Regions from separate parts of the Agrobacterium sp. CG674 genome, predicted to be linked through region 1. Evidence: predicted binding sites of a transcription regulator. Region 1 holds the regulator's gene; the other holds the start of a gene.
What was found. The regulator LexA, encoded in region 1, represses DNA repair genes until DNA is damaged. The targets are predictions, from matches to a motif close to TGTTCNNNNTGTGTTCNG.
Positions count from the first base shown of each region.

Region 1 (16,062 bases):
GTCGCCGCCTCAATCAATTTCTTTTAAAGTCCAAGCATCATGCGAACGACGGGCTCGAGGCCTCGTCCGATTGCACGCGTATTTTCTGCATCAAGATGAACGCCATCAACCGGCGTGGTGACAGCTACGGATGCCGCATCAAAGAAGCCGCAGCCCTTTTCATCCGCCAGATCCCGGTACAGCGAACCCATCATCTGCGATTGCTCGATGGCGTTTACGAACATCGCCGCAAACATTTCATTGCCCGTTTCGCAAATATGCGGCGCGGAAACGAGCAGGATTTCGGGCTGTTCACCATCAAAAGACCAGACGTGGCTGCGCACAAGATTTATGAGCCGCTCTGCGCCTTTCACAGCACCAACAGCGTTGCCGCTTCCGATGCCACGTTTCAGGTCATTCGTGCCGAGCATGATGATGACGAGATCGAGAGGGCCGTGACTGTGCAGCAATGTTGGCAGGATGCGCGCGCCATTGCGGTCGCAATCCGCCAAGTGATCGTCATAGGCCGTCGTTCTGCCGTTCAGCCCTTCGGCGATGACATTGACACCAGCGCCCAGCGCCTTTTGCAGGACACTCGTCCAACGGTCTTCATAAGCATGACGCCCGAGATTTTCGGCATCATATCCCCATGTCAGACTGTCGCCATAGCAGAGAACGTTCTTCGTCACGTCGGCCTCCCGAATGGAGCGAGCCGAAAACCTGATCGGTTCTCGGCTCCGCGTTTTTTAGACCAGCATACCCATTGGGTTTTCGATGTAGCGCTTGAAGGCAGACGCAAGTTCTGCACCCAGCGCACCATCGATGACGCGGTGGTCGAAGGCAAAGGTTGCCGTCATCACCGTACCAACTTCGATCTTGCCGCCACGAACAACCGGCTTCTCTACGCCAGCGCCGATCGACACGATGGATGCCTGCGGCAGGTTGACGATGGACGTGAAGCACGAGACGCCGAACATGCCGAGGTTGGACACGGATGTCGTGCCGCCCTGGTATTCATCCGGCTTCAGCTTCTTGTCACGCGCACGCTTGGCAAGATCCTTGACCTCGTTGGAGATGGCAGACAGGGTTTTTGTCTCGGCCTTGCGAACGATTGGCGTGATCAAACCATCAGGGATCGATACGGCAACGCCAACATCGGCATGCTTGTGCAGAACACGAGCCGTCGATGTCCACGAAGCATTCGCCATCGGAACGTCACGCAGAGCAAGCGCCATGGCCTTGATGATGAAGTCGTTGACGGAAAGCTTGAAGGCCGGAACCTCGCCCTTTTCGGTCTTCTTCACCGGTGCGGACGCATTGATCTCGGCGCGCAGCTTCAGCATCGCATCGAGTTCGCATTCCATCGATACCGTATAGGACGGTACCGTCTGCGTCGATTCCGTAAGGCGCGAGGCGATTGTCTTGCGCATGCCGTCGTGCGGCAGAAGCTCGTAGGAGCCTTCGGCAAACAGCTTGAGCACGCTTTCGTCCGACGCACCCTTGGCAGGCGCAGGAGCCGCAGTACCAGCCGATGGTGCAGCAGCAGGGGCCGCCTTTGCGCCGCCGGAAGCTGCTGCCTTTTCCACGTCTGTCTTCACGATACGGCCATGCGGGCCGGAACCGGAAACAGCAGACAGATCAAGACCGGCATCCTTCGCCAGTCGACGGGCCAGAGGCGAAGCGAAGATACGCTCGCCGCTTTTGGAGACCGGAGCTGGTGTGGAAGGCGCAGGACCCTGGTCAGCAACAGGCTTTTCAGCCTTGGCAGGTACTGCTTCAGCCTTCACGTCCGCGGGTGCATCAGCCTTGGCAGCTTCAGCCTTTGGCGCCTCGGCTTTCGCCTCTGCCTTTGCAGGTGCGGAACCGCCGCCCTTGGCAGCATCGGCCACATCTTCACCTTCGGCGGCGAGAATGGCGATTACGGCATTGACCTTGACCGCTTCGGAACCGGCGGGAACGACGAGCTTGGCAACGATGCCTTCATCCACGGCTTCCACTTCCATGGTCGCCTTGTCTGTTTCGATCTCGGCAATCACGTCGCCAGGACCGACCTTGTCGCCTTCCTTGACGAGCCACTTCGTGAGATTACCCTCTTCCATCGTCGGAGACAGGGCAGGCATTGTGATGTTGATAGGCATGACTAGCCCTCCCCCCAAACGAGATTATACTGTTCCAACTCTTCGGGATGCTCCACGAGCCGGCTGATCTGCGATGGCTCGATTTCGATATATCCCGCAACGTCGTTCAGCCATTCGCTGACGGCACCGATGACACCGATGTTCTCACGCGGAACGCCGACAACAACATCGCCTTCGCCGTCATTGACCACAGCCCAGAAGATAACCCGCTCGAATTGCGGGGCATCCTTGGAACCGAGAACGCGGTGCCAGTTTTCAGTGGCCGGGAGGATCTGTTTGATTTTACTCACACTCTCCCCCTTCACTTGTAGCAGACGGTTTTGACCGCCTCGATAACTTCATCAACGTTCGGCAGAGCAAGCTTTTCAAGGTTCGCAGCGTAAGGCATCGGAACGTCCTTGCCAGCAATCGTCAAGATCGGCGCATCAAGATAATCGAATGCAGCGCGCATGACCTGGTTGGCGATGAAGTCACCGACCGATGACTGCGGGAAGCCTTCTTCCACCGTCACCAAACGACCGGTCTTCTTGACCGATTCGATAACTGTTGGCAGATCCATCGGACGAATTGTACGCAGATCGATGAGTTCGACATCGATACCGAGCTTTTCCAGTTCCGCGATAGCCTTAATGGCGTAGGTCATGCCGATACCGAAGGAAACGATGGTAACGTCCTTGCCCTTGCGGTGAATGCGCGCCTTGCCGATTGGCAGCACGAAATCATCCAGCTTCGGTACTTCGAAGCTCTGACCGTAAAGAATTTCGTTTTCCAAGAAGACGACAGGGTTCGGATCGCGGATCGCAGCCTTGAGCAGACCTTTGGCATCAGCAGCCGAATACGGCATGACAACCTTGAGGCCCGGGATATGGCTGTACCATGCCGCGTAGCACTGCGAGTGCTGTGCGCCAACGCGGGCAGCAGCGCCAGACGGACCACGGAACACCATCGGCGCACCCATCTGACCGCCAGACATGTAGAGCGTCTTGGCAGCAGAGTTGACGATCTGGTCAATGGCCTGCATGGCGAAGTTGAATGTCATGAATTCAACGATCGGGCGCAGACCCGTCATCGCAGCGCCGACGCCGATACCGGCAAAACCGTGCTCGGTGATAGGCGTATCAATCACGCGCTTGGCGCCAAATTCCTGCAACAAGCCCTGAGTGATCTTGTAGGCACCCTGGTATTCGGCAACTTCTTCGCCCATGACGAAGACGTTTTCGTCAGAGCGCATTTCTTCCGCCATCGCATCGCGCAATGCTTCACGCACGGTCTGCGTTACGAATTCGGTGCCCTCTGGAATGTCAGGGTCGGCAGCCACTTCGATCTTCGGTGCGGCAGGAACCTTGGCTGCTTCCTTGGCAGCAGAAGGCTCTTCCGTTGCTTCGCGGGTCTTGCCACCAGCAGCGTCCGAACCGGAGTTGGAAGCCTCGGCCTTTGGCTCTTCCTTCTTGGGAGCGGATGCAGCAGACATATCATCTGCGCTTTCGCCATCCTGAAGCAGCACAGCAATCGCTGTGTTGACCTTGACGCCTTCGGTGCCAGCCTCGATCAGCAGCTTGCCAATCGTGCCTTCATCCACGGCTTCGACTTCCATCGTTGCCTTGTCTGTTTCGATTTCAGCGATCGCGTCGCCAGCAACAACCTTGTCACCCTCTTTCTTGAGCCACTTGGAAAGCGTGCCTTCCTCCATGGTTGGGGAAAGGGCGGGCATGAGAATCTCTATAGGCATGATGTCTCCCTTCCCAAATCAGAGCAGAATATCGGTGTAGAGCTCGGATACATCCGGCTCCGGATCGTTCTGGGCGAACTCCGCGCTGTCGGCAACGATGTCACGAACATCCTTGTCGATTGCCTTGAGTTCATCCTCAGAAGCCCAGCCCTTTTCAAGGAGACGGGCTTTGACCTGCTCGATTGGGTCATGTTCCGCGCGCATTTTCTGCACTTCGTCTTTGGAACGGTATTTCGCCGGGTCGGACATGGAGTGACCACGGTAACGATATGTCAGCATTTCCAGGATGATCGGACCCTTGCCGGAGCGGCAATGTTCCAGCGCCTCATCAGCGGCAGCCTTGACGGCGCGAACATCCATGCCATCAACCTGCATGCCCGGAATACCGAAGCCAACACCACGAAGCGAGTAGTTGGACTGTGCGGTTGCGCGCGCAGTCGATGTACCCATGGCGTAGTGGTTGTTCTCGACGATGTAAATGATCGGCAATTTCCAGAGAGCAGCCATGTTGAAGCTCTCATAGACCTGGCCCTGGTTGGCCGCGCCATCGCCGAAATAGGCGACGGACACACTGTCATTGCCGCGATACTTGTTCGCAAAGGCCAGACCGGTTCCGAGCGAAACCTGCGCGCCGACGATGCCGTGTCCGCCGTAGAAATGCTTTTCCTTGGAGAACATGTGCATGGAGCCGCCCTTGCCCTTTGACAAGCCGCCGCTGCGTCCGGTCAACTCAGCCATGACGCCACGTGCGCTCATGCCAGCAGCCAGCATGTGGCCGTGGTCACGATAGGCGGTGATAACCTGATCACCTTCCTTCTGCGACATGTTCATGCCCACAACGACAGCTTCCTGCCCGATGTAGAGGTGACAGAAGCCGCCGATGAAGCCCATGCCGTAAAGCTGGCCGGCCTTTTCCTCGAATCGACGGATCAACAGCATCTCGCGATACGCGTGGAGCTCTTCATCTTTGCCGAACTCCGGCGTGTTCTGGCCGGTAAATTCCTTAGCGGCTGTCTTTGCCGTGGTCTTGCGGCCGGATACGGTCGCGTTTTTTCGCGGCGCCATACATCCCTCCCTGAGTTGCCATTTAGAATGGTTGGATCGGATCGCACCATATGCAAGAAAACGCGAAGCAGCAATGGCATAAACGCATGGCTCGTATTCGCCCTAAGTGACTGCGAATAAATTAAAAAACGAGATTAACTGAAATTCGGTTAATCAAAAATATGTGTTCATGATGACGATTTCGTCGGCGCGCGACATGTTCAACTGATAGCGCGAGATCTCATCGATCATATCACGCTCCAGCGAGCCATCACTCATCAGCTCAACTTGGCGCTCCAGCGCCGTGCGGGCCTTGGTAAGCTTGGCCAATTCTGCCGAACGGGCGACGCGCTGCCTCTCCAGCTGCTCCGCAGCCTTCAGCCCGAAATCACCATGGATGGAATGATACCCGAAATAGGAGAGAAACGCGACCGTGATTGCCGGAACGACAAGACGGCCAAAACGTCTTTTCTTGTGATGCTTGGTCCACATACTCTGAAACAGCCTTCAAACGCGTTACTGAAGGCATCATAGCGACATATGCTTAACCATCCGTTGACCTTAACGCACGCTCCGACCGCAGCGCACAAAAAAGCCCGGCGTTAACCGGGCTTTTCGTCGTGTCATATCGATATCGAAATCAGCCGCGAAGAATGGAGCGGCCTGCATAGGCGGCCTGTGGGCCGAGCATTTCTTCGATACGGATCAACTGGTTGTACTTGGCCAGACGGTCAGAGCGCGAAAGCGAGCCCGTCTTGATCTGTCCGCAGTTGGTGGCAACCGAAAGATCGGCAATTGTGGAGTCTTCTGTTTCACCAGAGCGGTGAGACATGACAGCCGTGTAGCCAGCCTTGTGTGCAGTTTCAACAGCGTCGAGCGTTTCCGTCAGCGAGCCGATCTGGTTGACCTTGACGAGGATCGAATTGGCGACGCCCATCTTGATGCCGTCACGAAGGCGGGCAGAGTTGGTCACGAACAGATCGTCGCCAACCAGCTGAACTTTCTTGCCGATCTTGTCTGTGAGGTACTTCCAGCCGTCCCAATCGTCTTCGGCCATGCCGTCTTCGATGGAGATGATCGGATACTTACCGGCCAGCTCGGCGAGATAATCCGCCATGGCTTCAGGCTCCAGCGTGCGGCCTTCGCCTTCCATCACGTATTTGCCGTTCTTGAAGAATTCCGTCGAGGCGCAATCGAGAGCAAGCGCCACGTCTTCGCCTGGCTTGTAACCAGCCTTTTCAACGGACTTCATGATGAAATCGAGTGCTTCCGGTGCGCTCTTCAGGCCCGGCGCAAAGCCGCCTTCATCGCCCACATTGGTGTTGAAACCCTGCGCAGACAGTTCCTTCTTCAGAACGTGGAAGATTTCAGCGCCGATACGCACCGCGTCACGGATATTTTCCGCGCCGATTGGCATGATCATGAATTCCTGAAAGTCGATTGGGTTATCGGCATGCGCGCCACCGTTGATGATATTCATCATTGGGACCGGCAGCAGATGCGCGTTTGGGCCACCAACGTAACGATAGAGTGGCAGGCCTGTGGTTTCGGCAGCAGCTTTTGCAACAGCCAAGGAAACGCCGAGGATGGCGTTTGCACCGAGGCGCGACTTGTTCGGCGTGCCGTCGAGTTCGATCAGCGTCTGGTCGACATGGATCTGGCTCTCGGCATCGAAACCGCCCAGCGCATCGAAGATTTCCGTGTTGACGGCTTCGACTGCCTTCTCGACGCCCTTACCGAGGTAACGCTTACCGCCATCGCGCAGCTCTACAGCTTCATGTGCGCCGGTGGATGCGCCCGATGGAACCGCTGCGCGGCCGAAGGAGCCGTCTTCAAGATAGACATCTACCTCAACGGTCGGGTTGCCGCGGCTGTCGAGAATTTCGCGTGCGATAATGTCGGTAATGGCTGTCATGATCTCTCCCTTAGGATTGGAACAGTGTTTTTCAGGTGCATGTCTTAAAGCGCATGAGGGAACCTGTGAAGAAGTTTCAGATTCCGGCTTGCGATAAAAACACGTCGCCAGAGCGGCGAGTCGTTTGGTGGTCGTCTTCCGCTGTAGCCGATGCGGAAGAAATTACAATGACAAGCCCCGTCCTGCGCGATGGTTTCCTTCGACGCCTCTCGGCGCCGAACTATCAGGTGGACTTGGTGATATTGTCGAAAGCCAGAAGTTTTTCGAGAAGCTTCGGCATATCTTTCAGGTGAACCATGTTGGGGCCATCGGATGGCGCATTATCAGGGTCTTCATGCGTTTCTATGAAAAGACCGGCAACACCAACTGCCACCGCCGCGCGTGCCAATGTTTCCACGAATTCGCGTTGACCGCCCGTCGAGCCACCCTGCCCGCCCGGCTGCTGAACCGAATGGGTCGCGTCGAATATCACTGGCGCACCGAGCGATGCCATGATTGGCAGTGAGCGCATATCCGACACTAGAGTATTGTAGCCGAAGGATGCACCACGCTCGCACAGCAGCACATTGGAGTTGCCGCTGTCATTTAGCTTGGCCAGCACGTTCTTCATGTCCCAAGGTGCCAGAAACTGGCCCTTCTTTACGTTGATCACTCGGCCGGTCTTTGCAGCAGCCACCAGCAGGTCCGTCTGACGGCTGAGAAATGCCGGAATCTGCAGAATATCTATGACGGGCGCGACAATGGCGCACTGCTCTTCGGTGTGAATGTCCGACAAGACTGGAAATCCGAACTGCGCCTTCAATTCTGCGAAAACTTCAAGCGCCTTGTCGATGCCAATGCCACGCTGGCCCGAAAGCGAGGTGCGGTTGGCCTTGTCGTAGGATGATTTGTAAACCAGACCGATTCCCAGCTTGCCACAGAGTTCGGCCAGCGTTTCGGCAATCATGAAAGCATGGTCGCGGCTTTCCATCTGGCACGGACCGGCAATCAGGGAAAATCGTTCGGTGTTCGAGAAAGAGACCGCTCCAGCGCCCTCGCCGGCAATGACCTTCAGATTGTTCGTCGCACTCATGGTTTTCCCTTGGAACAAATGAAACAGTGCACGGGCATCACGCCCGATCTTAGCAACGCATGTAGCAGTAAGCCGACAGCGAGTCACGGTATAGGAGCGGTATTCGGCGGGATTGTGGGCAACGTTGAAACTCGTTTGTACTTTCACTGAGTTTTAAGGGATTGCAGAACACATATGGAACAGATAGTGTTCGTTCTGTATTTGTTTCCCGAATCTCCGCCTCGAATCGTCAAGGGTCTCTTCATGCTCACGCGCAAACAGCAGGAACTGCTTCTATTCATTCATGAGAGAATGAAAGAGTCCGGCGTGCCACCATCTTTCGATGAAATGAAGGATGCACTCGAGCTTGCCTCCAAGTCAGGCATCCATCGGTTGATCACAGCCTTGGAGGAGCGCGGTTTCATTCGCCGGCTACCAAATAGAGCCCGTGCGCTTGAGGTTATCAAGCTTCCCGAATCATATTCACCCCCAGAAAAGCCACAGCGCGGCTTCACGCCAAGCGTTATTGAAGGCAGTCTGGGCAAAGCTGCAGCGGTCGAACAACGGCCTCAGCCATCATCTTCCAACAGCAGAAACTCCGAATCAGTCAGCGTACCGGTCATGGGACGCATTGCAGCGGGCGTGCCAATCTCCGCCATCCAGAACAACACTCATGATGTGGTCGTGCCGATGGATATGCTGGGTGCAGGCGAGCATTACGCGCTTGAGGTTAAAGGCGATTCGATGATCGAAGCCGGTATATTTGACGGCGATACCGTCATTATCAAGGATACCAGCACCGCAAATCCCGGAGATATCATCGTGGCTCTGGTGGACGAAGAGGAGGCAACGCTCAAGCGCTTCCGTCGCAACGGCGCCTCTATCGCACTGGAAGCTGCGAACCCTGCTTATGAAACCCGCATATTTGGACCGGATAGAGTCAAGATTCAGGGAAAGCTGGTTGGTCTGATCAGGCGTTATCACTGATCAGCTTGGAAAGCTCTGCACGCGCGTTTCATACGGAGTCTTAATTCTGTTGCGCTCGCGGGGCCTCAAGTCACCACGCAGCGACAACAAGGATGAAACTTATTAGCCGGGTATCCATTCCACTGTGATTGTGTGCTTTGTAGCGGATTTCCGTTATAGCGGCAGAGATTTTGCATGGGAATTGGCTGCTGCGTTTAGAATGCCGTTTGTGACCCACATTGATCGCCAAGCTGGTTACGGCCATCAAATAATTTGAATGATGCCATCGCTGTGCATGGCTTTATGCAAGAAATTCTCTGGGTTATTGATAGTCTTCTTCTTTTTGATCGCTGCCTTTCAGGAGCGCTGCTCATGTATCAACTTTTCATCGCCAACAAGAATTACTCGTCTTGGTCACTGCGAATCTGGGTGCTGATGCGCACGCTCGGAATTGAATTTTCTGAGCGATTCATGCGTTTCGATGACAAGGACCATGCATTTTCGGAGTTTTCACCGACATCGAAAGTTCCATGTCTTGTGGATGGCGATCTGACCGTATGGGAATCGCTCGCCATCACCGAATATCTTGCGGAAAAGCATGATGGCGTTTGGGCAGCGGATGCCAAGGCCCGGGCCTGGTCTCGCTCTGCCGCTGCGGAAATGCATGCGGGCTTTTCCACGTTGCGCAACAACCATCCGATGAGCGTTGGTCTTAGAATACGGCCATCTTCCATATCCGAAGCATTGCGGAGAGATATTTCCCGGATCGACGCCTTGTGGCAGCAAGGGCTGGCAGCCCATGGCGGTCCATTCCTGGCCGGGGCCGAATTCACGGCTGTGGATGCGTTTTTCTGCCCGGTTGCGTTTCGGTTCCAGACATATGGAACTGTGCTGTCTGCCGCGTCTAAGAACTATATGGATCACCTCCTATCCCTTCCGGCAATGCGAGAATGGGAACAGGCAGCCCTTCTGGAACCGTGGCGCGATGATGCGCATGAGGCCGAGGCGCGGAATGTGGGGGAATGGCTAGCGGATTTGCGCGCTGTCACGTCGTGACGTGCAGCGGCACGTTCAGAGGTGCGATGGCTATGGGCGGACTGCGAGCAGGTGTTCGATATGGGCCGGAATTACTGTGTTGAAGCTTTTGTCGCGCCAGTCGTAATGACGGTGCACCGTCCATGGCCGATCATCGCTCAGCATGGCAGCTCTTGCTGTCAGGACGGGCTTTGTTGCATCGCCCAGCCATAGCTCCATAGAACCGGTGCGACGCAAGGTTTCCTCAGTGACGAGAATGGCGCCGGAACGGCAGGTGCTGAAGGGAACGCTGCGTGTCGTGACGACAATATTGGCGATATCGCAGGCCAATCCCGCGAATGCACTGTCGAGCACCACCGCAACACTGACGCCGCTTTTGGATTTCGATATGCACCAGCTGTTTTTTCGGCAGGTGAATCCATCTGTTTTGAGAATAACCCGCTGCATTTCCTGCCGTTCTCTCGCTTTGTCTTGGTCCGTCAGCGTTTTGCGGCGTCCGGTTTGCGCGTCATCCCCAGCCTCGTCATCACCATCTGGTGACTTTTCTGCGTCAAGCATGTCAGCTGGAATGTGGCGCTCCGGCAGGGGCAGCGCCCTCGCCCACTGGTCATAGATGAAGCCCGATGCCCGCTGCTTTGTGGTTGCCACGGCATCGTCAGTCAAAAGAGCAACGAGCGACCCATCCTCATAAATCAAAAGGTCCGGTTTGCTGCTCCATTGCTCCGCGCTCAGCAGCACATAGCCCGCCGCAACGAAGGGTAGTCCGATCAATGCAAGCCGGGTGCGTAAAAGGGCGAGCAGTAGAAAACCTGTCGTCGACACAGCGAGGAACCAGCTGTTCTGCCGTCCAATCGTCACATCCCCGCCCCAGCCTGACACCGTTGTCGCGATGTCGATGACCATTGCCATGCCATACCCCATCACCTTGATGAATGGTCCATCGAGCCCGAACGGCATGAGCAGCATGCCCATCAGCGCAAACGGCATGACGATGAGTGACATGATGGGCATCGCCGCCAGATTTGCGGCAAGCCCATAGGTTGTGATGCGGTGAAAATGTTCGATGGTATAGATCGCGGTTGAAAGACCGCCAATGAGGGATGTCACGACTACACCACCAATGATGGTTGCGCATTTAGAAGCGGCGCTGAGCCACCACGGCGGATGCGCGATAACAGGGCGCTCGCGTTCTCCTCTCCACCGGCTCCAGGCCGCGAAGCCCGACACAAGAGCAAGCGTCGCAGCAAATGACATCTGGAAGCTCGGCCCCATCACCTCGTTGGGAGACAAGACAATGATGACGATGGCGGAAAGCGCAACATTTCGAACGCTGATCGATGGCCTGTCCACCAGAACCGCAACCAGCATGATCGACATCATCAGCCAGGCTCGCTCCGCAGAGACGGCAAAGCCTGATATCAGATAGTAGCAGAATGTCATGAGAAGTGCCGCAAAGGCGGAGATTTTCTTCACGGGCCATCGTTGCGAGAAGCCGGGAAAGAAGCTGAATACGGTTCGCATGCCAACAAAGAAAATACCGGCCGCGAGCGCCATGTTCAGCCCGGAAATCGCGACGATATGCGCGAGGCCCGAGATGCGCAAAGCCTCCATTGTTTCGTCTGATATGGCGCGTCTCTCATCGGTGACAATCGATGCAGCAAAGGCTCCGGCATCACCGCCGATCAGGTCGCGAATGCGGTTGGCTATGTTGCTTCTCAGCGCATAAAGCCGCCGATCCGCCGCCCCTGCCCACGTGCCGCCTTTCGCCTCGCCGGCCGGATCCGTCCACACTCGCGGCGCGCCATAAAAGAATCCGGTTGCACCAATGCCACCGAAATAGGAGCCAAAGGCGAAATCGTTCAGCCCCGGTAGAGCTGGACCGGAAGGCGGTGACAGGCGTGCCTTGCCGGTAATCGACGCACCGATCGCTACCGCTTCATGACGGCTGCGAGCAACCAGCGAAACCTTTTGCGGCGCGCGGGCAAGCTGCGGGGCTGATGTCTGCTTCAGCGCAACGACATATCGCCAGTTCCCCCTTGCATCCAGCTCGCGGCGTTCCACAGTTCCGGCAATCTCGGTCGTTACCGGGGTATCGAGAATGATCGTGCCCGCCCGCCGTGACTGCCCATCGGCCAAAACCATGCCCAGCACCACAAGCGCCCCAGCCTTCAAAGCCATGGAGATGGGTCCCTGCCTATAAGACAGGGCGCAAACGATGGTGATGGCACATGCGGCAAGCGAAAACAGAAGCCATTGCGGCGGTGTGGTCGGCAGGCTGAACCAGAGGGCGGCTCCTGCCGCGACCAACACGGGTATGAAGAGGAACTCGTGGCGGTGGTTTGCCTCTTCAGCAATACATCTATTCAACACGCGCCTGAGGCGCGCCATCGCCCCTAGACGTAAGTCCGATTGCTCATCTTTTCGAAGCGCGCTACCACTCGAGGTATGCAGGGGCGACAGCAAGTCATCGAGTTCTCCATGCGGAACGAACCTCGCCTGGGTCTCGCTAAAGTAATATTTTTCGTTCTGCGTATTCAAAGCCCGGCTCCCCCTGCCGTAGCCTTTCAGTTTGCAACTCTCAAAGTATTATTGCAACCATTTGCTGAGTTAAGGAAGCATTGACCTAGAATGAAACACTCTGCCTCGGAATCGCACCATTTTGGGATATTGGCGTGTCGCAATGCACAATTTGCCAGTTGGATAGCTTGGCATCATGGCTAGGATCATATAGCTAATCGGTAACGCTTAACAGGCTGGTGCGTCATCCCGCATCGCCCGCATATATCGGAGGTATGGTATGACGGAATCAAGCGCTAAAGTGACCCTCGGCGATAGCACGGTCGATCTCCCTGTCCGGGAAGGCACGATCGGACCCAAGGTCGTAGATATCGGAACGCTTTACAAAAACACCGGCACCTTCACATACGATCCCGGCTTTACGTCGACTGCCTCTTGCGAATCCAAGATCACTTATATCGATGGTGACGAAGGCGTGCTGCTTCACCGCGGCTACCCCATTGAGCAACTGGCTGAACAGGGTGACTTCCTCGAAACCTGCTATCTGCTGCTTTACGGCGAATTGCCGACTACCGCACAGAAGAAGGACTTCGATACCCGGGTTACGCGCCACACCATGGTGCATGAGCAGATGAGCCGCTTCTTCACCGGTTACCGCCGCGACGCCCACCCGATGGCTGTCATGTGCGGCACGGTCGGCGCTCTCTCGGCCTTCTATCACGACTCCACTGACATCACAGATCCGCACCAGCGCATGGTCGCGTCGCTGCGCATGATCGCGAAGATGCCGACAATTGCGGCAATGGCCTATAAGTACCACATTGGCCAGCCCTTCGTTTACCCGAAGAACGATCTGGATTATGCGTCTAACTTCCTCAACATGTGCTTTGCCGTTCCATGCGAAGACTACAAGGTTGATCCAGTTCTGGCCCGCGCCATGGACCGAATCTTCATCCTGCATGCCGACCATGAGCAGAACGCGTCGACCTCGACTGTTCGTCTTGCTGGCTCGTCTGGTGCAAACCCGTTCGCGTGTATCGCTGCCGGTATCGCTTGCCTCTGGGGCCCCGCCCATGGCGGCGCGAATGAAGCTGCGCTCAACATGCTCAACGAAATCGGTTCAGTTGATCGCATTCCCGAGTTCATTGCCCGCGCCAAGGACAAGAACGATCCGTTCCGCCTGATGGGTTTTGGCCACCGCGTTTACAAGAACTACGATCCGCGCGCCAAGATTATGCAAAAGACGATGTACGAAGTGCTGGAAGCCACCGGCAACTCGGATGATCCGATCATGCAGGTTGCGCTCGAACTGGAAAAGATCGCTCTGTCCGATCCTTACTTCGTCGAGAAGAAGCTGTATCCGAACGTCGATTTCTACTCCGGCATCACGCTGAAGGCGCTCGGCTTCCCCACAACCATGTTCACTGTTCTCTTCGCGCTCGCCCGCACCGTCGGCTGGATCGCACAGTGGAACGAAATGATCGAAGACCCACAGCAGCGCATCGGTCGCCCTCGCCAGCTCTACACCGGCGAAGCAAAGCGCGATTACCTGCCAGTTTCCAAGCGCTAAGCGCGGAAGCAAAGAATTCAAAGAAAAGCCGGGTCAACGCCCGGCTTTTTTATTTGTCTGGACGGGTGTTGAAAACGACGCTTATCAATGGGCCGTCACACCCAGAAATTGCTTCAACTCCGCTGTCTTAGGCGCTGAGAACACCTCTTCCGGCGGGCCAATTTCGTGGACTTTTCCCTCGTGCATGAAGACAACGCGAGAGCAGACATCGCGGGCGAACTTCATTTCGTGCGTGACCATCACCAGCGTCATGCCTTCCGCCGCCAGCTCCCGCACCACGGCCAGAACCTCAGCGACCAGTTCCGGGTCAAGGGCCGATGTAATCTCGTCGCAGAGCAGCGCTGTGGGTTGCATCGCGAGTGCGCGGGCAATGGCGACTCGTTGCTGTTGGCCACCAGAGAGTTCATCGGGATAGGCATCGAACTTGTGGGCAAGGCCCACTCGCTCCAGCATCTTGCGCGCCAAGGCTTCCGCCTCAGGCCTCGGCGTTTTCTTCACAACAGTTTGAGAAAGCATGACGTTTTCCCCAACATTGAGATGAGGGAAAAGGTTGAACTGCTGAAAGATCATGCCGACTTTCAACCGCAACGCTTTCAGATGAAGCTCATCGTCGATGAACTGGGCACCTGCAACTGAAATTGCACCAGACGAGATGGTCTCGAGACCATTGATGCAGCGCAACAACGTTGATTTGCCGGATCCACTCTTGCCAATGATGGCGATCACCTCGCCGGGCTCGATATCGAGGTTGATGCCTTTCAGCACCTCGTTGCTGCCAAAGCTCTTGCGGACTTCAGTGATTTCGATGAGCGACATTAAGCTTCCTTTCGAGAATCTGGCTGCTCTTCGACAATGGCCAGCACAGCGCGAAATAGATGAGGGCAACGAGGCCATAAACGGTGAAGGGCTGGAAAGTGGCGTTGGTGACAATGGTACCGGCCTTGGAGAGCTCCACGAAGCCGATGATCGACGTTACCGCTGTTCCCTTGATGACCTGAACGGCGAAGCCCACGGTCGGCGGAATGGCTACCCGCAGGGCCTGCGGCAGGATGACGTAGCGCATCTGCTGGAAGCGCCCCATGCCAAGGCTTGCGGATGCTTCCCACTGGCCTTTGGCAACGGCTTCAACGCAGCCGCGCCATATCTCTGTCAAAAAGGCTGCGGCCCAGAGAATGATCGTTATTCCCGCAGCCAGCCAGGCAGGAACATCGATGCCAACCAGCCCGAGCCCGAAAAAGGCAATGAACAGCTGCATCAGAAGAGGCGTGCCCTGAAACAGCTCGACATAATATTTGGAGAAGAGACGAAGCGATTTTTTCTTGGAAATGCGCATGAACAGCAAGACGAGGCCAACCATCGCCCCGCCAATGAACGAAACCAGAGACAGCAGCACCGTCCAGCGTGCGGCCAGAAGCAGGTTTCTCAATATGTCCCAAGTGGAAAACTCAATCATCTGACGCTCCTTCGGGGGAATATAAAGCCGCCCAGCACCAGCAGGATCTGTCGCAGCAAAATCGCAAGCCCGAGATAGATGACCGTCGAGACCATATAGGCTTCAAAAGCGCGGAATGTGCGCGACTGGATGAAGTTGGCCGCAAAGGTCAGGTCCTCGGCCGCAATCTGCGACACGACGGAGGAACCTAGCATGACGATGACCACCTGAGACGACAGAGCGGGCCAGATGCGCTGCAGCGATGGCACCAGCACAACATGACGGAACGTTTCAAAGCGCGTCATGGCAAGGCTTGCACCGGCCTCGAACTGGCCCTTCGGCGTTGCCTGAATGCCGGCGCGGATGATTTCGCAACTATAGGCACCCAGATTGATGACCATGGCAATATTGGCGGCGGTCAGTTCCGTCATCTGCAAGCCGAGGGATGGCAGACCGAAAAAAATGAAAAAGAGCTGGATCAGAAACGGCGTGTTGCGGATCAATTCCACATAAAGCGCAACGGGCGGGCGCAGCCAGCGTGGCCCGAGCGCACGGACCCAGGCGCAGATGATACCAAGAGTGATTCCCAGAATGCCACCAATCGCAATCAACTGAAGAGTGATGAACACTCCCTTCACGATTGCAGGGTAATATTCGAGAAGCCACCCAAACTCGAAGGTGTAATT
Region 1 covers NZ_JBNWDZ010000003.1:224,773-240,834, reverse strand. The annotation lists gene ACQZ51_RS10350 (SGNH/GDSL hydrolase family protein) at 24-668, opposite strand; gene ACQZ51_RS10345 (pyruvate dehydrogenase complex dihydrolipoamide acetyltransferase) at 726-2,117, opposite strand; gene ACQZ51_RS10340 (hypothetical protein) at 2,120-2,407, opposite strand; gene ACQZ51_RS10335 (pyruvate dehydrogenase complex E1 component subunit beta) at 2,419-3,846, opposite strand; gene pdhA (pyruvate dehydrogenase (acetyl-transferring) E1 component subunit alpha) at 3,865-4,911, opposite strand; gene ACQZ51_RS10325 (FtsB family cell division protein) at 5,065-5,382, opposite strand; gene eno (phosphopyruvate hydratase) at 5,531-6,805, opposite strand; gene kdsA (3-deoxy-8-phosphooctulonate synthase) at 7,029-7,877, opposite strand; gene lexA (transcriptional repressor LexA) at 8,121-8,843, shown strand; gene ACQZ51_RS10305 (glutathione S-transferase family protein) at 9,195-9,878, shown strand; gene ACQZ51_RS10300 (ComEC/Rec2 family competence protein) at 9,909-12,227, opposite strand; gene gltA (citrate synthase) at 12,655-13,944, shown strand; gene ACQZ51_RS10290 (amino acid ABC transporter ATP-binding protein) at 14,029-14,760, opposite strand; gene ACQZ51_RS10285 (amino acid ABC transporter permease) at 14,738-15,397, opposite strand; gene ACQZ51_RS10280 (amino acid ABC transporter permease) at 15,394-16,062, opposite strand, start outside.

Region 2 (16,062 bases), on a different contig from region 1:
CTGAATGGGTCCGGGCCGGACAATGGCAACCTGAATGACGAGATCGTAAAGCTCTTGCGGTCGCAAACGCGGCAGCATGGACATCTGCGCCCGGCTTTCAATCTGGAACGTGCCGATCGTATCGGCCTTGCAGATCATGTCGTAGGTTTTTGCATCGCCTTGCGGCACAGTGACGAGCTCATACCGCTTACCCTCGCGCTCCTCCAGCATATCGAAAGCCCGTCGCATGCAGGACAGCATGCCCAGCGCAAGACAATCCATTTTCATGAAATCAACGACTTCGATGTCGTCCTTGTCCCACTCGATGATGCGGCGATCAGCCATGGCGGCAGGCAATATGGGCACGAGTTCGTCCAGCCGGTCATGCGTCAGCACAAAGCCACCCGGATGCTGGCTGTGATGGCGCGGCGTGCCGATCAATTGCCTGGCCAGATCAAAGGCCAGCTTCACGCGACGATCATTGAGGTTGATATTGAGGTCCTTGGCTTCTCCTTCGCCCACCCCTTCCGTCCACCACCAGATTTGCGAGGACATGAGCTTGGTCAGGTCTTCAGGCAGGCCTAAAACCTTGCCGACATCGCGGATGGCGCCCTTGCCCCGGTAACGGCTGATAACGGAACATAACGCCGCCTTGTCATGCCCGTAATGACTGTAGATCCACTGGATAATCTCCTCGCGCCTTTGATGCTCGAAATCCACATCAATATCCGGCGGTTCATCGCGGTCTTCAGAAACGAACCGTTCGAATAGAAGGTCGCTTTCCTTGGGATCGATGGCCGTGATGCCGAGGACAAAACAAACGGCCGAATTGGCAGCAGATCCACGCCCCTGACAAAGGATCTTCATCTTCCGCGCCTGACGGACAATGGAATTGACGGTGAGAAAATAAGGCGCGTATTTTTTCTTGGCGATAACGGCCAATTCATGCCTGAGCGTCTTTTCCACCTTCGCAGGCAAGCCTTCTGGATAGCGGTCCGGAACCGCGTCCCAAACCGCTTTCTCAAGGGCTTGCTGGGCACTCAATCCCGGTTCATTGTTCTCTTCAGGATATTGATATTGCAATTCCTTGAGCGAAAATTGGCAGCGACGCATGATATCCAGCGTGCGCTTCAAGGCTCCGGGATAGGCACGAAATAGGCGGTGCATTTCCTGTGGCGGCTTCAAATAGCGGTCGGCATGCCGTTCCCGCCTGAAACCGGCATCGTCAATGGTGCAATTGTGGCGAATGCAGGTGACGACATCCTGCAACATGCGCCGCTCCGGTTCATGAAACAGCACATCATTGGTCACCACAGTCGCAACACCAACTTGCTCTGCCATCCGCGAGAGATCATGCAGCCGCACATGATCGTTCGGTCTGCGGCGCAGGCTCATCGCCACATAGGCACGATCCCCAAAATCTGCCTTTAGACGCCTCAGCCTTATGGCCAATGCCTCATCCACGCCATCCGGCAACAGGATCACCAGCAGCCCCTCACCATAGGCAACCAGATCACTCCATTGCAGATCACATTTTCCCTTGGGCGCATATCGTTTGCCATGGGTCAGGAGGCGACACAAACGACCATAGGCGGCACGGTCGGTGGGATAGACCAGCACGGAAACATCGTCGGCGAGATCAAGCCTGCATCCCACAATAAGCCGGATACCGGTCTTTTCCGCCGCCTCGAATGCACGCGGTATGCCCGTCAGCGTGTTGCGATCCACAATGCCTAGCGCCTCAATGCCCAGTGCCTTGGCCTGCGCAAACAGATCCTCACAAGAGCTGACGCCGCGCAGAAAGGAAAAATGGGTTGTGACCTGAAGCTCGGCATAGCGGGGCTCGATACTCATCCGAACATACCGTGCAGAAACCAGCCTTGCGACCCCGTATTGGCATGTTCCCCATCGCCAGAGCGGAAAATCCAGAACCGCTCGCCGTTCTCATCCTCCACCGTAAAATAGTCACGAACGGCGGCCTGCTCACGCTCGCGTTTCCACCATTCGCCAAACACGCGCTCCGGCCCATCAGCGCGTTTTACCAGACGCCGAACGCCGCGCCATGTGAAGCTCTTTGGCGGATGATCAGGCAGCAGCGCCATCGTCTGAATGGGCTCGGGACGGCTGAGAAGGCGCACAGGGCGCGGCCATTGATCGGGCCAGCCAAGCATATCGTCAGCCGATTGCGCAGCAACCATCTGAACGGCGCGCTCTGGCACATCGCTGGCGACAGCTGCATAGCGGTAGACCTTGTGGCCACGGTTGATGATGACATCAACGGTTTCACCAATATCGCCCCTGACATCCTCCAGAAGCGTCGAGCGCGTTTGCCGGACGACCAGAGGCTCCGCATGGGTCGCAGTCAGGATCATTTTCTCGATGCCGAAGCCCGGATTGATCGTATCGATCCTGTCCGTCAACAGGCGGGACAGCTGCTTGATATCCCGCACGGGTCTGGATGTTCCGGCCCGGATAGCTTGCACCCCACTATCCACACGGTGAAAGACCAGATCGACCCGCCGTGCGCCAAGGCCGCGTTTTTCGAGTTCAAGACAGAGCTGGCGAACAAGCTTATCGGCATAGCGTGCAATGGTTTCTGCAGCGCCGATGGGTTCGGCAAAGAAACGCTGGGCCTCCACAAGCTCCGGCACGCGGATTGGCTCGATCGGCTCAGACAAAAGCCCGTAAGCCTGATCCAGTCTGCGACCGACCTGTGGCCCAAACCGCAGTGTCACCGGCGAACGCGCCGTTGCCATCAACTCTCCGATACGGCGAAAGCCGAGAACTTTCAGATCTGCCACGGTTCTGGGTTCAAGCCGAAGGGCTGCCAATGGCAAGTTTTCAAGCGCCGCGGAGGCACCCGCTTGCGGGACGATGGTCGCCTCATCTTTTCCGAAGCGCGCAAGTGCGTGCGCTGCCCCCCAGCTATCGGCAATGGCCGCACGCGCCCTGAAGCCAAGTCCGTGAAGGCGGTTGATCATGCCCGTTATCATCATCAGTTCATTGCCATGCAGATGATCTGCACCCGTTGTATCCAGCACCAGTCCGTCTGGCGGGTCGGGTGCTACGATGGGCGCGTAAACGCGCAAAAACCAGAATGCGAGATCGCGAAGCGCCCTAAGATCATCACCCGCTTGCAGATCTTCAACGATCAGCCCGGGCAGAATGGCCTGTGCTTTGCTGACGGGCATGCCGAGCCGCAGGCCCGCAGCCATTGCGGCAGCATCCTGCGCTGCAATGACACGGCGATTGCCTTGACGGGCAATCATGACGACCGGTTGGTCAACCGGTGGCGCCTTGTTGCCAAGCGCCCTGCGATAGCGATCTGTCGACCATGTTGGCAGGTAGAGCGAGACGACCCTTTGCATCACAGGCTTCCACTTCAAATGTTGCACATTCGCCGCCACGACACCGCAAAAGCTCCAGAAACCAGCGCGCGCGCCCAACGCCCTGCACAGGCAGCGGCGTGGAAGGACGCACGGAAATTCTCCACCGTGTCACGGCGGCCGTCGGTTGCCCGAATTCGGCAGCACCGGACAAATGACGCCAACGGCGGATGGCAAGACCGATGACACCGGAATTTTCCGCCACCAGTTGCAGCCGACGGGACATATTCATCGGCAGTCTGGACACCTCACCGATGACAGCACCAAAGCCGTTGCAGCGCAGACCTTCCTCAAAACAATCCAGCACGCCTTTTTCATCACGGCACTCCACCATGATCAGACGGTTTTGCGAGAGACCGGCCTGTGTCAATGCGGGCATGAAAAGGTCAGGCCGGGTGACGCACCAGAGAATTTTACCCGTCACGCGCGCAGCAATTCCTGCCGAAAACAAAGCGGATGCCGCCCCATCAACCGCACCATTGCCGCCTCCGCTCACCTCGTGCAGGCTCCCCATCTTCAAACCTCCGCCTGGCAGATGGTTGTCGATGGCGGGAATTCCGAATGGCAGATTATCATGGTGGCGCGTCAGGCCTTGCGTGATCCGCTCAAGCCTTTCCCGCAATTCCTCTACAACAAGCTGTTCGGCGCGTTTATGCATGACTGAGAACTCTTCAAAAGCATTTCACGCTAAAAGATTACTTGTTCACTTTTTGTTCCTTTTCCAAAAAAGAGTCAAGAAGAGTCTCATATGGCTTGTGGACAAGATGAAGAATGTATTGGGAGCTACCGCTTCAGAGCCTATCGCATCACGAGATCGGCCGCATGACCACACGGGACAAGACCGTGCTGCTAACGTCTAAGCGCTTCGGCAATGTCAGCTTTCCGGCGGCATAATAGAGCAGGAATGAGCCGATCTGATAGGCGAAGATAATATCGATTTCCACGAAGGAGCGCACGACGAAAAGCGCGCAAAGCGCAAACAGGATCAGCCCTTGTGGGTCTTGTCTTTTTATCAGAATGGAACGTAGATGCCCGATCAGGGTGCCATAGAGGACGATGACAAGCAGCAAAAGGCCTACAAAACCATTTTCCACGGTCGTTTCGATATAGGTATTGTGAAAGTGGAAGCCACTTCGCGTGGTGATGAAGAAGTCGTTCCATAGGCGCTCGGCATCAAAAAAGCCCATGACCCAGAAACCCTGATAGCCAACACCCAGTATGGGTGACGCCTTGGCCGCTTCTATGCCTTGCTGCCAGAGGTAAGTCCGCCCTGTCAGCGTTGAATCCTTGCCGAAAATTCCAAGGATTGCATCGAGCAGACCGAATTGAAGTGCTGCTACAACAAACAGGCCTCCCACACCCACAAGTGCCAGAAAAATCATCTTTCGGTTGGCTGGTGACAGCATTCCCATCGGCAGGAAACCAATGACCAGGGCAACCACAGCGGCGGTGGTGATAACAGACGTTGCAGATTGCGACGCAAGCAAACAATAGGCTGATATCAGCCCTGCGAAACCGGCAATGCCAAGCCAGAGAATGTCGCGCTGCCGCAACACAAGCACAGAGGATGCGGCAAAAATGACACCCAGCGACGCGTAAAAGCCCAACTGGTTCTTGGAAGAGAAAGCCCCCACAAAGCTGAACGTGCCATCAAGAGCATCAAACAGGTAGATACCGAACAGCAAAGAATAAAGAAGCACGACGATGATGCCGATCAGGGCACCTCGTGTGAGCGTCGTTATGGATATCACGCGCATGGCGATGAGCGCGCAGATGATATGCGTCATATACTGGATTGATGCACGCAGCGTGACCGACATGGCGTCCGACCAGAAACTGGAAAGAATCGCCAGAACGCCAAAACCGAAAATCCACCAGTAGCGGGTATAGTTGCCCAGCACACGGCGGTAATCAACGACGACCAATGGTAGCCATACGCCGTAATAGGCGAGCACGGACACCATTCCGAATTTTGAGGAATAGGCGAAGACGAAGAACGACAGCGCGATAGCTGCCGTTCCGTAAAGGCCATTTTTATCCGGGTCGATCAGGGCCGATTTGGCAATCCGCATGCGGGCCTCACTGCATCAGAACGTCTGATGAGACCTTTATCACATCGCCAGGCTGAACCGTTGTCGTTTCGTCAGCCTTGATTTCCTTGGACTGACCGTCTTCCTCACGAACAATGATGTAGGTGATGGATGCGGATTTGCCCGATGGGTCGAAGCGAATGGCTTCAGCTGACTGCGCCAATGCCTCGGACATCAACTCACGGCTTGTGCCCAGCTGAAGGTTGAGTTTCTGCAATTCAGCCTCGGTATCCTGCAGTTCCTTGGAACGTTGTGCGACCCAGTCGTTGCGCAGGTTGATCTCGTCCTGCATGGCCTTGTTGATATCCTGCTTGGCACGAAGCATGGAGGTGTCGATATCGAGAAGTGTCGACTCCACATCAGCTGAGCGTTCTTCCGCCGAAATGCGCCGCTGGGCAAGGGCGAGCCCCTGCTCGTTGAGCCGGTTTACTTTCTCGCGGTCTTCATTGGCCAGTTGAAGTTGGCGATTCTGGGTCTCGGCCTTCTTTTGCAGGGACTCCACCTCTGTTTCCAGAAGCTGCCTAAGATCTGTCAGAGCCTTGAGCTGAAGCGTGTAGCGTTCGCTGCGCGACTTCATCAAAGCATTCTCGCTCTCCAGAAGAGCGTCGATATTCAGGATCTTTTCAAGCGCGGGCGTCTTGGCTATTTCCGTATCGCCCCGAACCTCTGCCTGAAGCCGAGCCTGCCGTGCCAGAAGGCGGCCGCGCTGGTCATCATAGACAGCGGCATCACCACGTGCATTGATAAAATCGCGGGCGAAACGCTGCCCCGCTTCGGAGCGGCGCAAACCACCCGAAAGGCTGACGGCCTTCAAAACAGTCAGATTGGGTGCATAGGGATATTCGCCAGGCGTCTCAATGTCACCGGTCATGAAGACCGGGCGGAACTGGGCAATTTCCACCGATGCGGAAGGCAGATTGCGAAGCGCGAACTTGGCTTGCAACTGTGCACCGATCTGCTCACCCACCTCATCAATGGTCTTTCCTGCTACATCAAGCCGACCGATAAAAGGCAAAGAGAGAGACCCGGAAGCACCAACGGAATAGTCACCATTGATAACATCCCAATTGCGGATGGTGCCATCTGCAGGCTGCCACTCCGCAACACGGATACGCAGCTTATCGGCAGTGCCGAGCCGGTACTGATTGTCCTGTGCGAGGGCATGAAGGGGGCTTGAGGCGAGCAAAGTTCCAGCCACAAGAAGCGTGGCAACCTTGCGCAACGCACCATTAAGGCAAAATTCGGCGGCAGTGCCAACCATACTATACTCCATTGAAACGACCGCTGAGAGCGACCGGGTTACGACCAGCGTGGAAGCTGGTCGTAAATGCCACCGTTAGATGGCCGCAATATTATCGTGCTGCAAAACGCAAGAATACGAAATTGGTTCAATAGCTACCGCGTGACATGCACACGGCGGGAATTGTTTTAAAGATAATCGAAACATCCTGCATCATCGACCAGGTGCGTACGTACTGCGTATCGAAATCGACGCGCTCCTTGTAGGAAACGTCGTTGCGTCCACTGATCTGCCACAGACCTGTCAAACCTGGACGGGTACTGAGATAATAGGAAGCAGCGCCTTCGTAATAGTTGAGCTCTTCATCGACCACAGGACGTGGACCAACGACACTCATCTCACCACGAATAATGTTGATAAGCTGCGGAAGCTCATCAAGGCTCAGCTTGCGCAGAACATTGCCGATTGCGGTCACACGCGGGTCGTTCTTCAACTTGCGCGTTGCCTTCCACTCCTCGGCAGCTTCTGGATTGGCGGCAAGGTACTGTCGCAGAACCTCATCGCCATTCGTCACCATCGTGCGGAATTTCAGGCAATGGAACATGCGTCCATTATGTCCAACGCGGCGGTGGCCGTAAAAGGCAGGGCCGCGGTCAGTAAATTTCACCATAGCCATGATCATAAGAAAGATCGGGCTGAGGATGAGGATTGCTAGCAGGGCTGACGAAACGTCAAAGCTGCGTTTAGCGATTCCTCCGATCGGAAAGCTCAGATCAAACTCATCTGAACCACTAAGCGGCGAAACAGCCGATCGAGTCGCGGACTTCATAGAGAGGACTCCATTTATGTTTGCGATTGGTCGGTACCCGTTGGGCGCGTCATTTCAAGTTGGATCATCCAGCAATGCTGTGACCAGAATTTGGTGCTTTTGAATTTTTTATGGGGCACCCCGCCTTAGTTCCCGGTTGCCACCTCCCCATAAATACTCACAAAAGATCAGTCTTTAATATTAAAATACATGGCATCAGCAAACAGTTTGCCACCGACCTAAACGATCTCCGTAACGGTGAAGTCGACTTATGTATTACTTGCATAGATAGATTCGATTTATGCTTATAGCTTGCTCAATACCGGCGAAAATCGGGAGGCAATCTGGTCCAAAACAACGATTTTCAAGGTGAAAGTGCTATTGTGCAGCGCAATAAAATTGCGGCGACGCACACTCAAAAAGACATGCAATGTTCCAAAATTCGCAAAGAAAAATTCATCTCGTTTGCAAAAACTCGCAAAAGTCGCGGAAAATAGACGCAATCGTGACCCAAATAAGGCAATATTGTGGCAAATTGATTTTGCCAAGCTGTCAATTATGTTCGGCGAGTTCTCATATTCTTATTTAATCGATTGCGCAGGTGAATTTCTCGTGATTCCGGTATTTTGTGGTGCGCGGATCAAAACACGTATAGCTGCCTTCTCAACAAGCCAAAAAAAGAGCCGCCATTTTCATGACGGCTCTTGCAGAAGAAAGGAATTAGGCGGCCCGGCGGTCGTGTCGGCCTTCTTCGACCTCTTCGACAATCTTCGCAACGAATGCTGGAAGGTCGTCAGGCGAGCGCGAGGTAATGATGCCCTTGTCTGTGACGACTTCTGCATCTTTCCAGATGCCACCGGCATTTTTCACGTCCGTCTTGATCGACCCGTAGGATGTCAGTTCAAGACCTTTGACGGCGTCCGCCTCAACCAGCAGCCATGGTGCGTGGCAGATGGCGGCGACGACCTTTCCGGACTTCACGAATTCACGCACAACTCGCATGGCCGATTCATCCGTGCGCAAAACATCCGGGTTAATCTGGCCGCCGGGGAGTACCAACGCGTCGAAGTCATCGACCCGCACGTCTTTCGCCAGAAGATCAACCTTAATGGCGTCACCCCAGTCTTTCTCATCCCAGCTCTTGATTTCGCCGTTCTCGATGGACGCGATCTTTACGTCCGCGCCTTTACGCTTCAGTTCTTCGTAGGGAACGCGAAGCTCAGAGCGTTCATAACCGTCTGTTGCGAGAATCACAATTTTAGCAGCGTTGATAGCTGTCATGGCTGTCTCCTTAAAATGTGTTGATAGAGGCTAGGCCTCAGTTTTCCTCGTCGGAATTGACCGACGGCAAGAAGAACTCGACATCGTCGCGGCGCGACTTTTCGAGCACTTCGATCTTTTCCTGCCAGAAGCGCTCTGCCTCTTCAGGTTCTCCGTCATATTGACGGACGAAGGTTTTATTATCGTCTATCATCACCTGACGGGTTCCGCCGAGGAGCATGTATTCTTCCGCAAGCTTTCGCGTTTCGGTCTTTTCCATAACGTCCCCACTGGCTGGAGTTTCAGGTGTGGAGAGCACCGGATGGGATAGAAGCTCGTCTGCCATTTCGTTGGCCACCAGAAGAAAACGGAAAAATCCTGGTGTTCTTCGCTACCATCATGTCCGTTTGACACGGTGTCTCTCCTGCCAAGTGAACGTCACCCTGGAGGAATAGTTCCTTAAATTTCATTTGGAAAAATATGGAACGCTCAAGCGCCGAGAACCTGAACCTGACCCAGAAGCCTATCGGCTATTTGCAACGCGGTGCCGGTGGCAACAACCATTTGAGGAAGCATCAGCCATTCGAGCATCCATGCGCTACCTGACCGTTCCTGCTCATGCACCATGGATTGATGCAGCGCCGATATCTGGACAGCGTTGAAACGGGCAAGCGTTACAAGTGTTTCTGCGAGAACGGGATTTTGCTTGTGCGGCATGGCCGACGACCCCCCGCCGCCCGACAGGCGGATTTCTTGTCCCGACTGGGCAAGAAGCGCGACATCCTGGCCAATTTTGCCAAGCGAGCCCGTTATGAGTGACAGTATATTGCCAAATTCCACAATGCCATCGCGTTGACTATGCCACTGTGGCGTATCCGCCAGTTCAAGTCGCCGCGCCAGTTCGGCACGGACCTCAGCGCCCTTGACGCCAAATTTCTCGAGCGAACCCGCAGCACCACCAAATTGCAGGCAAAAGCCGGCCTGGCCGAAACTGGCAAGCCGCAGACGGTGGCGGGTGAGTGGATGCCGCCAGCTCGCCAGCCGATCCTCAACAGTAATTGAAATGGCCGCCTGCATGCGCGTATGGCCCATCAGAGCCTTTGAGCCATCGCGTATGCCAACACTCTCTAGCCCTGCAATACAGCCAGAGAGCCGGCGCTGAAGAATCTCTGCGGCAACCTTGAGCCGAAGCATCAGACTTGTATCGATTACGTCCTGGCTAGTGGCACCAAAATGCACGCTGGCAGCGGCGTCTGTCCCAACCGCCGCCCGCAATTGCCGAACCAGTTCGGGGATGACAACGCCGTCCTTAGAGACACCGTCCCGCAATGCGCCGTAATCAATCGAGGCAGTTACGATAGCGGCAACAATGCGTGCCGCATGTGGCTCTGGAATAATCCCGACCGCCGCTTCCGCTTCAGCCAGCGCCGTTTCAAACCGAAGCATTGCCTGCACATCCGCCTCCGCGCCAAAAAGCGCGGAGATTTCAGCATCACCAAAAAGGCCACCCAGAAACGGGTGTTCGAAAGGGGACAGGCTCATTTTCACCTCAGATGTCGAAGAAGACCGTTTCGCGTTCACCCTGAAGATGGATGTCGAACCGGTATACGTTCCCCTCCTCTTTCCTGGCAATCAGTGTTGCGAGGCGTGACTTGTGTTCAACGCGGGCAAGAACAGGATCTGCAGCATTCGCATCAACCTCTTCAGGAAAATACATGCGCGTGTGCAGTCCGATATTGATACCACGCGCAACGATCCAGAAGGTGATGTGCGGCGCCATGGGGCGACCATCTTTGAAAGGCACATTGCCTGGCTTGATGGTTTCAAACGTAAATTCACCCGTGTCCATATCTCCGGGCGAACGACCCCAGCCTGTAAAATTCGGGTCTGCCGTGCCGCGTGTTTCGCTTGGACTGTTGTAAAGCCCCGCGGCATCGGCCTGCCAGATTTCAATCAGAGCATCTTTGAGCGCATTTCCGCCACCATCATAGACGGTGCCACGGATGGTGATGCGTTCACCTCTGGCACTGTCATTATATAGAGCGCCAGAACCGAGATCTTTCGGGAACACCCCTTCGATCCCCACGAAATTGGGCGTGCAACCGATATGGACGTAAGGCCCGGCGGTCTGCGAGGCGCTTTCCTTGAAGTAATAAAGCGGCTGAACCATCTCAATTGCCTTCCATGCGATTTTCAAACAGGGTGGAGCGACGCCCGCGCAGCACGATATCGAACTTGTAGGCACGCATATCCATGGGGATTGCAGACGACATGTCGAGTGCCGCAACAAGGCCTTCGATGGCCGCCTTATCTGGAATCGTTTTCACGATTGGACATTGCCAGATCATCGGGTCGCCTTCGAAATACATTTGCGTGATGAGGCGCTGCGAAAAGCCGTGACCAAAAACGGAGAAGTGAATATGCGCGGGACGCCAGTCATTGACGCCGTTTGGCCAGGGATAGGCTCCAGGCTGAATTGTCTTGAACCAGTAATAACCATCCGCATCGGTGATGGTACGACCAACACCGCCGAAATTGGGATCGACTGCGGCGAGATATGACTCTTTCTTATGGCGATACCGACCGCCGGCATTGGCCTGCCAGAACTCCACCAATGCACCTTCAACGCCCTTGCCGCGCTCATCGATGACCCGGCCATGCACCAGAATGCGTGGCCCGATGGGCATTTCTCCCGGGCGGGCGTAATTGAGAATAAGGTCATTATCCAGCGGATTGAGCATGCTGTGCCCGAAGACGGGGCCAGTGATCTCGCTCTTGGTGCCTTCCAGTGAGATCAAGGCACGCTGAGGCGAGCGCAGAACGGATGTCTTATATCCCGGTGCGAATGCGGGCGGGTGAATGCTGCGATCTCTGGCGAAAAAGGGGCCGGTTTCCGGTGGCTTGTTGGTCATTTCGTCTCCTCCTCACGAACGGACGCGGCCTGCATTTCGGCAAGAGCGCCCTTGGCAATTTTAAACGCATGATTGGCTGCGGGCACGCCTGCGTAAATCGCGACATGCATTAAGGCCTCGCGAATATCCTCCTGTGTCGCACCGGTATTGGCAGTGGCGCGCACATGCATGGCGACCTCTTCATCATGCCCAAGGGCTGCTAGCAAGGCGATCGTCACCATCGAACGCTCACGTTTCGTCCAATGGGTACCGGACCAGACATTGCCCCAGGCAGATTCCGTTATCAGCCGTTGGAAAGGCTCATCAAAGGGCGTCGCGGCCTTCTGCGCCCGGTCGACATGGGCATCTCCCAACACGCTGCGGCGCGTCTTCATTCCATCGTCAAACCTGTTTGTCTTATCCGCGTCTGCCATGGTCAAACCTCCGGCAAGGATTTCAGGAAAGCGTCGACAGCGCTGGAATAGGCCTGCGGCTGCTCGATACACGGTATATGCCCGCAGTTTTCAATCATGGTGACCTGACTGCCCGGCACCAACGCGGAAAGCGCACGAACAAGCTCCGGCGGTGTGGAGGCATCCCCGTCCCCCGCCAGGCAAAGCGTGGGAACCGAGATGGTTTTCGCCACATCGGTGAAGTCACAATCTCTGATGGCGGCACATGTGGCGGCATAGCCATGCCGGTCTTGCCGCACGAGCATGGTGCGCGCGCCGAGAAAATCGGCATTGTCTTCCCGCCGAAATGCTGGCGTGAACCACCGCTCCATTACGCCATCAGCAAGCGGTGCAATACCGTCACGATGGATGTGCGCGATGCGGTCGTTCCACATGTCGGCACTGCCAATCTTATGGGCCGTGTTGCTGAGCACAAGGGCGCAGACGAGATCGGGACGCCGCGCATAAAGACCCTGCGCAATCAGGCCACCGACGGAAAGACCCCAGATGATGGCCTTATCGACAGAGAGATGACCCAGCAGCGCGACGACATCATCGACGTGATCATCAATGGAATAGGGCGTGGAGCCAAGATCGGACAGGCCGTGGCCGCGCTTGTCATGAAGCACATAGCCGTAGTGATCGCCAAGCTCGCCCATGACGGCGTTCCAGATGCGGAAATCTGTACCGAGCGAGTTGATGAAAACGATGACAGGCTTGCCCTCGCCCAAACCGAGTGCGCGATAATGGATCGCACGGCTTCCCGACAACAAAAACTGCATGTCACGTTCCTCCTGTTCAGACATTGCAAGATCCGAACGGTTAAGTAAAATGAGTTTATTGGCAGTAATCATAACCAGTAGATTATAATTCATGATCGATGCACGCTTGAAGTTTCGGCATATCCGAACGTTCGTGGAAATAGCGCGGCAGAAAAGCGTCGGGCGGGCTGCCGCTATTCTCAGCGTGAGCCAGCCAGCGATCACAAAAACTGTTCGTGAATTGGAAGAGGTTCTCGGGGTCTCCCTCTTCGAGCGCGATGGCCGGGGCATCAAGCTCAGCCGATCTGGCGAAATTTTTCTCAAACATGCTGGCGCAACGGTGACAGCGCTGCGCCAAGCAGTCGATTCCGTTTCACCCGAGGCTGCAAAGATCGGGACGCCCGTGAGGATCGGAGCGCTGCCAACCGTATCCGTCAGCATCATGCCTGAGGCGATGGTCAGCTTTTTGAAGGAAAGTACCGGCAGCACCGTCAAAATCGTAACCGGCGAAAACGCTGTCCTGCTAGAGCAACTCCGCCTTGGCGATCTTGATCTTGTGGTCGGGCGTCTTGCCGCACCTGAGAAGATGACGGGATTTTCATTCGAGCATCTTTATTCGGAAAAAGTGCGCTTTGCGGTTCGGGCCAGCCATCCCCTCCTAGTGGACACCGCAAACATCTTCGAAAAGCTCCATGAGTTTCCGATATTGACCCCCACCCGCAATTCTGTGATCGGCCCCATCGTCGACCAGTTTCTGCTGGCCCACGGAGTTGCTGCCTTACCAACCAGAATTGAAACGGTTTCCGACGCGTTCGGCCGCGCATTCTTGCGTGCGACAGACGCTATCTGGATTATCTCGGAAGGTGTGGTGGCCGCCGACATTGCCGACGGCACCATTGCTGCGCTGCCACTGGATACGGCTGACACGAGCGGGCCGGTTGGATTGACCATCCGCGCCGACACGCAGCCGTCCCTGCCACTCGCTCTCTTGATGCAGACTATCCGTGAAGCGGCAGCCGCGCTGTTATCGGCACGCTCTTAATAGGGCAGGCCAACGTAGTTCTCAGCCAGCGCGGTAGAGGCAGCCCGTGATTGAACAAGATAGTTCAGTTCTGCCTCCTGAACTTTTTGACCGAAGTCGCCAGTGTCTGGAAAGCGGTGCATGATGTTGGTCATCCACCAGGAGAAACGAACTGCCTTCCATACTCTCGACAGGGCACGCGCCGAATAGCCATCGATACCCGCTTCGGAGCGTTCATTGTAATATTCGATCAGAGCTTCGCTTAGATAATGCACATCGCTTGCTGCGAGGTTGAGACCCTTTGCACCCGTCGGTGGCACTATGTGAGCTGCGTCCCCGGCCAGAAACATGCGCCCGAAGCGCATGGGTTCGGCAACAAAGGAGCGAAGCGGCGCGATCGATTTTTCGAATGACGGAGCGGTTATCAAAGCCTCTGCGTGTTGCGTGGGCAACCTCTTTCTCAGCTCATCCCAGAAAAGATCGTCACTCCAGTTTTCGATCTTATCGTCGAGTGAACACTGGATATAATGGCGGCTGCGGGTTGGAGATCGCATGGAACACAGTGCAAATCCGCGAGGATGGTTTGCATAGACCAGTTCGTGATCGACCGGCGGCGCGTCGACGAGAATGCCAAGCCATCCGAAAGGGTAGATCCGCTCGAACTCCTGGATCGCATTTTTCGGAACAGCTTTGCGGCTTACGCCGTGGAAGCCGTCGCATCCAGCGATGAAGTCGCAGTCGATACGGTGGGTTACTCCATCCTTTTCATAGGTAACATAGGGCTTTTTGCCATCAAAGTCGTGTGGCTCGACATTGGCAGCCTCATAGATCGTTTGCGCTCCGGATTTGTCCCGCGCATCCATCAGATCATGCGTGACTTCCGTCTGACCGTAGACCATGACCCGTTTGCCGCCCGTTAGATCATGCAGATCAATGCGATGGTCGCGACCATCAAATGCCAGCGCAAAACCATCATGCGGCAGGCCCTCGGCGTGAAGCCGCGTTGCTACCCCGACCTTTTCCAACAGATGGACTGTGCCTTCTTCAAGCACGCCCGCGCGGACGCGGCTCAAAATGTAATCCTTGCCGGCACGGTCCAGAATGATGTTGTCGATGCCCGCACCGGACAGGATTTGCCCGAGCAGCAGTCCGGCTGGACCGGAGCCGATAATGACGACCTGTGTGCGCATTGCTTCCTCCCACTTGATCTCTTGCTCCGAAATTGCGGCTTCCAAGCCTCACGATCAATGGACATTTTAGATCAAGCATTGCACTATTCGACCATTACGGACTACGGGCCTGTTTCGATGACACGACAGATACACGACCAGCTTTACGGTGAAGCGACCGCGCAACAGGTGCCGTTTCGCTTCCATTGCGAAACGCTTTTTTCGCGCAGCAGCCTGCATCGGTTCGAAATCGGCCTGCACCGCCATGAGAGTTTCTTGCAGATTCTCTGCGTTTCCGGGGGAGAGGGCGACGCCACGCTGAACGGCGACGTCATAGCCATCAAGCCGCCCTCCATCGCCATCGTCCCGCCAGGGTTCGAACACGGCTTTCGTTTTTCCCGTGATATTGCGGGCATCATTATTACCCTTATTCCAACCGCGCTTTCACCGTCAGCGCAGGCGGCCGCACGTCAGTATCTGGCGCGGCCATCTATCCTGTCACTCATCGGCAACCCGCAACAACAGAGGATAACGGACTGCTGCGATTTGATCTGGGGGGAATTTTCCAGCGGCCACACAGCACGGCATGCAATGATGGAGGGGCTGATCACGACGTTGATCGTCCATCTGTCACGCGGCGTACAACTGAGTTTTCAAGACAAGGAAACGGACAAGACCAGCGGTCGCCTGGATCTTTTGCTCAGCCTGATTGCCCGTCACGTGCGCGAACATAAGGACACACAGTTTTATGCCGACAAACTTGGCCTATCCCAGACCCACCTGAACCGCCTTTTGCGACAGCAATTCGGAGTGAGCCTTCAGAGACTGATCGCCCAACGGCAATTGGATATTGCCAAACAGGAATTGCTGTTTACCGTCTCGACGGTGCAGATGGTCGCCAGTGGACTCGGCTTCAGCGACCCTGCCTATTTCTCTCGTTTTTTCCTGCGGGAAACCGGCATGACGCCACGGGCCTGGCGACTTGCAGAGCAGTATTCCGTCTCA
Region 2 covers NZ_JBNWDZ010000004.1:208,035-224,096, forward strand. The annotation lists gene ACQZ51_RS13305 (error-prone DNA polymerase) at 1-1,833, opposite strand, end outside; gene ACQZ51_RS13310 (Y-family DNA polymerase) at 1,830-3,347, opposite strand; gene ACQZ51_RS13315 (ImuA family protein) at 3,262-4,023, opposite strand; gene ACQZ51_RS13320 (O-antigen ligase family protein) at 4,172-5,437, opposite strand; gene ACQZ51_RS13325 (polysaccharide biosynthesis/export family protein) at 5,445-6,716, opposite strand; gene ACQZ51_RS13330 (sugar transferase) at 6,844-7,524, opposite strand; gene ACQZ51_RS13335 (type 1 glutamine amidotransferase domain-containing protein) at 8,224-8,784, opposite strand; gene ACQZ51_RS13340 (hypothetical protein) at 8,822-9,043, opposite strand; gene ACQZ51_RS13345 (3-carboxy-cis,cis-muconate cycloisomerase) at 9,253-10,305, opposite strand; gene pcaG (protocatechuate 3,4-dioxygenase subunit alpha) at 10,313-10,933, opposite strand; gene pcaH (protocatechuate 3,4-dioxygenase subunit beta) at 10,935-11,675, opposite strand; gene pcaC (4-carboxymuconolactone decarboxylase) at 11,672-12,088, opposite strand; gene pcaD (3-oxoadipate enol-lactonase) at 12,091-12,888, opposite strand; gene pcaQ (pca operon transcription factor PcaQ) at 12,980-13,909, shown strand; gene pobA (4-hydroxybenzoate 3-monooxygenase) at 13,906-15,078, opposite strand; gene ACQZ51_RS13380 (helix-turn-helix domain-containing protein) at 15,196-16,062, shown strand, end outside.
Region 2: the regulator LexA is predicted to act here: its motif matches at 4,066-4,083, upstream of ACQZ51_RS13315 (ImuA family protein).